DNA from 3 places in the Microcoleus sp. A003_D6 genome. Region 1 is predicted to be linked to each of the others. Evidence: riboswitches for the same ligand, from Rfam matches in the RefSeq annotation. Region 1 holds a riboswitch; each other region holds the start of a gene.
The links. A riboswitch is a leader RNA that binds a small molecule or an ion and turns the genes downstream of it on or off. The one in region 1 is predicted to bind cobalamin.
Positions count from the first base shown of each region.

Region 2: it holds a riboswitch for cobalamin, as region 1 does, so the genes downstream of both, QUB70_RS13435 (energy-coupling factor ABC transporter permease) here and metE (5-methyltetrahydropteroyltriglutamate--homocysteine S-methyltransferase) in region 1, are expected to answer to the same signal.
Region 3: it holds a riboswitch for cobalamin, as region 1 does, so the genes downstream of both, QUB70_RS13475 (hypothetical protein) here and metE (5-methyltetrahydropteroyltriglutamate--homocysteine S-methyltransferase) in region 1, are expected to answer to the same signal.

Region 1 is NZ_JAUBWA010000103.1:14,833-17,968, reverse strand. Features, by position in the region: cobalamin riboswitch at 654-800, shown strand; gene metE (5-methyltetrahydropteroyltriglutamate--homocysteine S-methyltransferase) at 1,214-3,136, shown strand, end outside.
Region 2 is NZ_JAUBWA010000041.1:9,588-12,723, reverse strand. Features, by position in the region: gene cbiQ (cobalt ECF transporter T component CbiQ) at 1-780, opposite strand, end outside; gene QUB70_RS13440 (energy-coupling factor ABC transporter substrate-binding protein) at 777-1,109, opposite strand; gene QUB70_RS13435 (energy-coupling factor ABC transporter permease) at 1,113-1,871, opposite strand; cobalamin riboswitch at 1,894-2,040, opposite strand; gene QUB70_RS13430 (Uma2 family endonuclease) at 2,272-3,117, shown strand.
Region 3 is NZ_JAUBWA010000041.1:17,604-20,739, forward strand. Features, by position in the region: gene QUB70_RS13470 (metal ABC transporter substrate-binding protein) at 1-486, opposite strand, end outside; cobalamin riboswitch at 844-988, shown strand; gene QUB70_RS13475 (hypothetical protein) at 1,110-1,550, shown strand; gene QUB70_RS13480 (class I SAM-dependent methyltransferase) at 1,570-2,436, shown strand; gene QUB70_RS13485 (energy-coupling factor ABC transporter ATP-binding protein) at 2,552-3,136, shown strand, end outside.

The DNA of each region.
Region 1 (3,136 bases):
CTTCAATTCCTAGTACACTCGCCCGATCTGAATTATTGTTTAACTTTGCAGCCTCACAAATCCTCCAATTTTTGCGGATCGGGATTCTCGTCCGCTCGAAAATAAGTGATTTTTGGCTTAACAGTTGTCGCGATGGCAGCAACATTATACTAATATTTTAACCGACACAGCAATTTTTTAGGAAAACTGGCGATTCCCTACGGAATAGCTTCGCTTCACGGCTTTTTTTGCAAATAACCACAGGCCCGACGGCTGTTCCACAAAGGAAGAACCACAAGTCCGATGGCTGTTCCACAAGGCACAGAAGAAAAGATCAAAGAAGAGAAGAGAAAGAATTTGTAATAGATGGGATAATGGCGCTGCTGATTTACGGTATGAAAGGCTAAATAGGCCAGTCATAGAAACCAGTATCGACAAAGCTTGGGGATTTTCAACTGATTTTTTTCATACCCTGATTAAGCAACGCCGGATATTTTATCTCCTGGTTTGATTTGGTTAAGGGTTCCTAATCTAACCAATAAAAATCCTGATGTTGTGTTAGTCAGCATTTTGGATTAGCCTTTTAGTTGACATTAAATGATTTTTAATTGAAAGGCTTGTTCGCAAGGCGATCGCCCTATCTGTCTGAGGGGTTGCAAATTTTCAGAAATGTGCTATTGTCAAAAGTAATCGGTTCTGGTGGAGATCAGCCACTAGAGGAAACGGGGAAAGTCCGGTGCGAACCCGGCGCTGTCCCGCAACTGTGATGAAGCGTACAATCGTTTCTTAGTCAGGATGCCCGCCGATTGTATCGTTTCATTTAACCCATCTGCGAGGTACGGATGTATTCAGCATTTTGTTTTCAATTCGATTCTGTTTCACCAGACGCTGCGCGATCGGCGATTATACTCCTTAACCCGCGAGAAACCTGTGGTGGAATTGGTTTCTAGGGCGACATCGCGAGTTTGAAAAGTTTAGCCCCAACAGCATTATCTAGTTTCAGATGCAAGAAATCTTGCTGGGCATTTGCCTGCTGTAATTTCTAGGATCTTTTATCGCTTTTTTGGAAGTTCAGATGGTTTCGCCTTTGGTGCGATCGCGAAGCGTCCCGTAGGGAATCGCCTTGCAATCTAATGGCATTGCTGTCGGAAATTCGGCATCGGATACCTCTTGGTTTCCGACTGAGTTTCTATGGACTGATGAATCAATTTACAACCCCAACTTAGGAGCAATTATGTCAATTTTAACGGCAACTATTGGATATCCCCGCATTGGTAAAAACCGTGAAGTTAAGAAAGCTTTGGAAGGTTTTTGGAGTGGCAAATTAGAAGCAGATACTTTACTGCAAACAGTGAAAACTGTAGCAATAGAAAATTGGAAAAGACAGCTACAAGTAGGCATCGATCGCATCGGTGTAGGCGATACCACACTCTACGATTGTGTGCTTGACTGGACAATTCGTTTAGGTCTAATTCCCAAACGCTTTCAGGGGTTATCAGGACTCGATCGATACTTTGCAATGGCACGGGGCAAAGAAGGAATTCCGGCCCTAGAGATGACCAAATGGTTTGATAGCAACTATCACTACCTCGTGCCTGAAATTCCCACCGAACTGCAACCAGCAGATTTCAGCGATTTTCTGGAGACCGTGCAGCGGGCAAAAGCGACGTTAGGGGATCGGGCAGTGCCGATCGTTCTTGGCCCCTGTACGCTACTGCGGTTGAGTCGGTTAGATGGCGCAATGGACGATTCTCTAGCGCAATTGCTGCCGCGCTACATCGAACTCTTGACGCAATTAAAAGCCCTTGGCGTTGCCGAAGTGCAGATACATGAACCTGCCTTAGTTCTGGGAGATGCAAACAATTTCAAAGCACACTATCAAACTGCTTATCAAGCCTTTGCTAAAGTCGATTTACCGCTGCATCTTGTCACTTACTTTGATGACTTGGGTGAAGCTTATTCTTGGGTGATGGCATTACCTGTTACCGCGATTAGTTTAGACTTCACTCGCGGACGCAATTTAGATTTACTCAAGCAATATGGATTTCCCCCAGATAAGCATCTGGGCGTTGGCATTGTGGATGCCCGCAACATCTGGCAAATCCGTCCAGAACAATTGCTGCCAGTGCTGCAAGACATTCAAAGAATTACGCCTAATATCGTCATTCAGCCGTCGGCATCATTGCAGTTTGTTCCCTACGATGCCAAACGGGAAACAAAGTTGCCAGAACCTCTCCGCAATGTGTTGAGTTTTGCAGAACAAAAACTGCAAGCGGTGAAGTTTTTGGCACGCAGTTTAGCAGGAGAAGAAACTGAGAGCGATCGCATCCAGATTACCGATGCCTGGACAAAATTCGAGCAATTTAGTCCAGCAAATCAAGCCGTGCAGTCACGCATGAAAAGCATTACGACAAATGACTTTCTACGGGAATTATCCTACGGTTTGCGGCTGTCAAAACAGATTTCTCTGCCCATTTTTCCCACCACAACGATCGGCTCATTTCCTCAAACATCAGAAGTGCGACAACTGCGAGTACGGTATAAAAAGGGTGAATTGAGTCAGCCAGAGTATGAAGCAGCGATCGATACTGAGATTGCCGACAGCATTAAACTCCAAGAAGAAATTGGGCTGGATGTGCTAGTGCATGGCGAATTTGAACGCACCGATATGGTGGAATACTTTGGACAACAGTTAGATGGATTTGCCTTCACGCAAAATGGCTGGGTGCAAAGCTATGGCAGTCGGTACGTGCGTCCGCCGATTATTTACGGTGATGTCTTTCGCACTGCCCCAATGACGGTACGCGAGTTTAAAGTAGCGCAATCATTGACGCAAAAACCAGTTAAAGGAATGCTAACAGCTCCCGTAACAATTTTAAATTGGTCATATCCGCGCACTGATATTTCTCGACAGGAACAAGCGTTTCAAATTGCACTGGCATTGCGCGATGAAGTGGCAGATTTAGAAGCAGCAGGAGCGAAGGTAATTCAAGTAGATGAACCCGCATTACGCGAAGGTTTACCTCTGAAGATAGAACGCTGGAGTGAATACCTGTCTTGGGCAGTAGATGCGTTTCGTTTGGCAACCGCAGTCGCTCATCCCCAGACTCAAATTCACACGCATATGTGCTACTGCGAATTTGGCGACATTATCAAA
Region 2 (3,136 bases), on a different contig from region 1:
TACCAAAGTTAAAACCGTGCAGCCAAACACAGCTTCAAATGTATATCTTGGCGAAGGTTTATAAGGGTAAGAATGCCAGACGCGCAGTTCTCCATTAAAGCCGCGCGATGCTAAACTCAAGGAAACTTGACGGTAGTTTATCAAAGTTCGCTGAAGCAATTGTCCGATTAAAATGCCTAAACTGCGCATTCCCAGTTTCCAAGTGCGATAGCCGCAGCGCGAGTTTTGGGCTATCCAAAGTTCATCGGCGATCGCCAACAAGCTAAAAATAAACCGATACATTAGTAATAGCAGTTCTGTGACTAACCCTGGACAGCGTAATTGTCTGATAATTTGCAAGACTTCTGTAAATGGAACCGTCAAGAGGATGAAATACATACAGCTTGTCGATGCCAATGTACGGGAAAACAAGAGACTCACTTGATGAATTCCGGTGCGGCTCAGATACAGATAAAAAGTGCCGGTGCTAATGCCCCAACCTTGCCAAATATCCCACTCAATTGCGGGGAGACGATCGCCCGCAACCGCACCCAGCGCCAAAGCAGGCAAACTCGTCAGCAAAAACATCAACGGTAGCGACAGCAACCGCAGATAAAGTTTCCCCGGAATGCCCGCATAGATGACAATCCAGACTGCTAACCAAAGGGCGATCGACAATTGGACGATCGCCCCAGAAACCAGAGACAGAATTAAAAGGGCGATCGCAAAGGATAACTTGTGAGATGGCGGCAACCCGCGCAAACGATTGGTATAAGCCAGACTATCAATCTGATGGTTCATTCCAACGGCGATTTATCATCAGATTTCTGAGATTGCGATCGTCCCTTGTACAGCCCGATCGCATATCCAATCACACCCGCCCCCAGCGCCGCTTGAGTGGCAAATAAGAGACTTTCAATTTCGCCGCTAGCCGGCTCAAAAAAGTGCTTGAACCAAGGTTCATAACCCGGTTGAATCTCGGTAATTGCCTTTTCGGCTTGGTCATCCGAGCCGCCGTATTCACCGCGCACAAAAGCTAGGGGAATGACAGCAAGTACAACAACTGCGATCGCCAACATCCAATTTTGTTTTGAAGTAGCTTGCTGACTGCTTGTGTGTTTTTGACTCATGGCTTATGACTCCTGTCTCAATAATTTCAAAGTTTCCAACTCCGGCTTCCCGTAAGAATGCAGCCAATTCCAGACCAATACTGTCAGCAATCCTTCACTAATCGCCAGCGGTACTTGAGTAATTGCAAAGATACCAGCAAACTTGAGAAACGAAGCCATAAAGCCGCCGCTTGCTGCGGGAAAAGCTAACGCTAATTGAATCGAAGTCACCACATAAGTCAGCAAATCTGCGATCGCCGCCGCACAAAAAATTGCCGCCCGCTGGCTACCAGTTCGCAACAGCAAATGATAGATAAAATACGCAGCAAACGGGCCGACAATCGCCATCGAAAACATATTAGCTCCCAGCGTTGTCAGCCCGCCGTGCGCTAACAGTAACGTTTGAAAAAGCAGCACTAAAGCCCCCAGTACAGCCATCACCGAAGGGCCGAACAAAATCGCACCCAAACCCGTACCCGTCGGGTGAGAACAACTCCCCGTTACCGATGGAATTTTTAAAGCAGAAAGTACAAAAGTAAACGCACCGGCTAAAGCTAGCAGCAGTTTAAGTTCCGGGTGTTCTTTTGTAATGCGAGTAATCGCACGCAACCCAAAGGCAAAAAAAGGCAGCGCCACAATCCACCAAAACGCAGCCCATTGCACCGGCAAAAAACCTTCCGAAATGTGCATAGCTGCGGCGGGCGTTGCCGAGCCCAGGACAATATAACAACTCAAGCCAGCCATCAATCCCAAGCTGACCAATTTCCGATTTCCGGCCTTCATTCTGAACCTCGCAGATGAGACAATATAAACCAACACATCGGCGGGCATCCTGACTCAGAAAGCGACATCACCTTCATTACAGTTGCGGGACAGCGCCGGACTTGCACCGAACTTTCCCCGTTTCCTCTAATGGCTGCTCCCCATTAGAACCGAATCGTTAGCTTAGTATAGTCGATCGCGTAAGTCTCAGCGGATATTTTACAAAAATTATTTCAGATTAAGTAAGTAAGTCAAGATTACCTATCTTCTTCCTTCTATTCCTTTTCTTCCTTCGCGTCCTAGCGCTTACGCGCGGCTTCGCCTAACGCGTATTCGCGGTTCATTAAAATCTCAACCAAACACACAAATACAACCAAACAAATCAAGGTTATAATCTTAGTAAGTTTTGAGGAAAGCCGCAATGTTACAGTACAACTTGCCGAGGAACTTGCCCTCCGCCGATGAACTACCCGACTCGGATGAAACGCCTGTGGATAACGAACTGCAAGAACTAATACCAGGGTTGTTAAAAGCAATATTGCTCATACTTTGGGCCGAACGCATGGACTGGTTTTTTGGGATAGATATGGGTGTGTATCATCATCCTGACGAACCGGCTATTGTCCCCGATGCTTTCTTAAGTTTAGGAGTAGAACGATTTTACGACGAAGAATTGCGCCCCAGTTACGTGCTGTGGGATGAAAATGTCATGCCACTTTTCGTGCTAGAAGTTGTTTCCCCAACTTATCGCAAGGAATACAGCACAAAATTAGACACTTATCAAGCTTTAGGCGTACTTTATTACGTCATTTATTCTTCCCGCCGCCGTCGCAAACCTCATTTGGAAGTACACAAGTTAGTCAATGGAAAGTACGAGTTACAGTCAGGAAATCCAGTTTGGATGCCAGAGATTGGTTTAGGAATTGGTTGTGAAAGGGGAAATTATTCTGGGGTGACAAGGGAGTGGTTGTATTGGTATGATGCCGATGGAAAACGTTATCTGACTCCTGAAGAAAAGGTGAAAGAATCAGCGCAACTCGCCCAACAGGAATCCCAGCGCGCCCAACAGGAATCCCAGCGCGCCCAACAGGAAGCCCAGCGCGCCCAACAGGAATCCCAGCGCGCCCAACAGGAATCCCAGCGCGCCCAACAGGAATCCCAGCGCGCCCAACAGGAATCCCAGCGTGCCGATCGACTAGCTGAACGTTCCGAACAATTAGCTCAGCGATTGCGGGAGTTGGGGATAGATCCTGATAATCTGAGCTGATTGCAGTCAAGAGTGCAAG
Region 3 (3,136 bases), on a different contig from region 1:
CATCCAAGCATGGGGATTCGGCTTGCCTTGATAGGCATCTTCCGCAATATCGATCGGTTGAACTCCTTCACTTAGGGTAATGTGAGAAACTTTGGGAAGGCTGTTGTAAAATCGGGTTGCCCAGCGCTCTAAGTTCAAGCCGTTTTCCAAAATCAAATTAGCATCTTTCCCGCGTTTTAGGTCGCTGGGCGTAACTTCATAGCCGTGAATTTCCGCACCCGGTTTGGTAATAGATTCGACGATCGCCCGATCGCCCGCAACGTTCTGAGCCATGTCTGCCAGCACCGTGAACGTGGTGAGAATGACTTTTTTGTCTTGGGGTGTCACATTCCCGGCGATCGGGCTAGGAGTTCCGTTTTGCTCGGTCTCAGACCCAGCCGTCTGAGCGCTGCATCCGCTGAGCCAAATTCCTAGTAATAGCCCGAATATACCAATTTGATAGGGTTTCCATGCCGTCGAGTCACTGGGCCGATCGGTCTCACTCATTGTTGTTTTTTATAATTCTTTCATTGTTTTAATTTACCATAAAACCAGAAATAATGAAAACATTATGAAAAAGGGGAGAAATTGGCGATCGGACTAGCAGAATAGACATAGAAGTGAAAAGCCAGTCAAGGACAGGCATCCTACCTGCCCCACTTTTGAATGCGATAAACTTAAGCAGATAGCTTACTTAGAAGCGTGTAGTTGTTGGAGTATTAAAATTGGTTGCGGCAAAAGATTGCGAAAGGATGATTCAATCGCTGCAACGGTCAGTCTGTACGTGAAACAGCAAACGCTGTATGAAGCCTTGATACTAAATCCGGTTCTATTTTTTTTTGTCAAATATCCAAAATAGTGGTAATATCCAGTATATCGATCGGCTCTGATGGAGAACAGCCATCAGACGTAAGGGGGAAAGTTCGGTGCGAATCCGGCGCTGTCCCGCAACTGTAAGGAGATTCTTGCTTCTCTGAGTCAGGATGCCCGCCGATTTGTTTACAATCATGTTTTTCATCTGCGAGGTATGGATGATGGTGAGTTCAGTATTTTTACCAATAATCTGCTGTTGTGTTCCGTTTGCCGATCGTAGACAATAACGAAATTTTAGGCAGCGGGAAACAAAAAAAATGCGAATCGAAGATACTGTTTGGCAGGGTAGTTTTGGCTACTGGCAAAACTTGTTTATTCACCAGAATATTTTGCCGATCGGACATATTGCTTGGAATGGCTTTTTGCATCAAGGACGAGGCTTGGTTGCTTGCAAAATAAATACTCTCATTAACGGCTCAGTGAATTGGAGTGTAGATACTATAAAGTACGACCTGCTATTTATTTCCCAATTGTACGCAACTGCTTATTTGCAACAACTAAAAGTAGAGGAAAATACTGTTTCAAATCTGCTGCAAATCATTGCTAGCTACGAACCCAAGGAAGCAATTATATTTTTGTCGATCGCCAACGGTCAGATTGATATCAATTTGTTGCAAAACTTGGCAATTTCTCCTGTTGAGTGCTATGAACAGGTATGCAAGCGCTGGGAAGAATTTCAACTCTGCCCGAAATCCTAAAACTTACTAAATTTTCCGAATGTCGCAGCCAAAATCAATCGAAATTTCCAAAGTAACTCGCTACCAAAATGCAGCACTTAATTACTATTTGGGCTTGACAGATTCGCCCTACCTTCACTACGGCTATTGGGAAACCCTACCGGTGCCCGCTGATGAACTAACACTCGCGCGGCTGCGCGTCGCTCAGCAAGCTTATACTGTAAAACTGTTGGATGCGATCCCCAAAGGCACTCATACGATACTAGATGTGGGCTGCGGGATTGGCGGAAATGCGGCTTATTTGCTCGATCGAGGTTTTGCAGTCGAAGGGCTCGCACCCGATCCGTTCCAACAACAGCGATTTCTTAAGTGTACGCGCGATCGGACAATCTTCCACCTCACCAGGTTTGAAGACTTCAAAGCAACCCATTTCTACGATCTGATTCTCTTTAGCGAAAGTAGCCAGTATATGTCGGCTGTTGATATTGCTTCTGGTGCCGCCAAAATCCTCAATCCTGGTGGCTACGTGCTGCTTGCCGATATGCTGCGTTCTGATGCTAATTATCAAGAGGGAATGTTCTCTAATTGTCATGTTGTTACTGAACTTCATACAGCATTAAATCAGGCTGGATTCACTTTAGTCAAAACTGAAGATATTTCGGCCCATATTTTGCCGACAATCGATTTGTATGTCGATACTTTCCGCAGGTATGGACTGAATACGATGATCTATGTTGCAGATTTAATTGCGATCGCAGTTCCGCCAGTCCATAAATTCCTGCGCTGGATATTTCGTCGCTGGTTCAAGAAGCTGGTGGTTGAAGGATTGGAGGCTGGCAAACTTTTTGAGCAGCATTTGTGTTATGAAATTCAACTTTGGCAGTTGTCAAAAACCAATAAAAACTGACACAAATACAATGGAAATTGGTAATCGGTAATCGGTAATTGGAGGCACGGCCTCCGGGTATTTATTCCCAGGCAGAGCCTGGGAATAAGGCTATAAAAAATAAAAAATAACGAATATGTCTGAATGGATTCTCGAATTCGATCGCACTTCCTACTCATATCCCTGCGGTTCGCGAGTGGCAATTCAGGGTTTAAACCTCAAAGTCCCCGCCGGGAAACGCTGCGGGCTAATCGGTCAAAACGGCTGCGGCAAAACTACCTTTTTTTTGTTAGCAAATGGCTTATATCAACCGCAACATGGCTTCATTCGCTGGCAAGGTGAACCATTCCGCTACGATCGCAAATCGTTGATGCAACTGCGCCAACAAATCGGACTCGTCTTTCAAAATCCCGAACATCAATTAGTAGCTTCCACGGTAGAAGAAGATATCTCCTACGGATTGTACAATTTGGGTTTGGCAGAATCCGAAGTTGCTAGAATGGTGCAAGAGGCGATCGAGCAATTCGATCTAAGCGAACTCGCCTGCGAACCAATTCACAATCTCAGTTTGGGGCAAAAAAAGCGGGTGTCGATCGCCGATATCATGGTTCTCAAGCCCAAACTGCTGCTGCTAGATGAACCTACCGCCTATCTCGACCCGCGTCACACCCGACAACTGATCGGTTTACTCGAACAAATTCACGCCACTGGAACCACCATC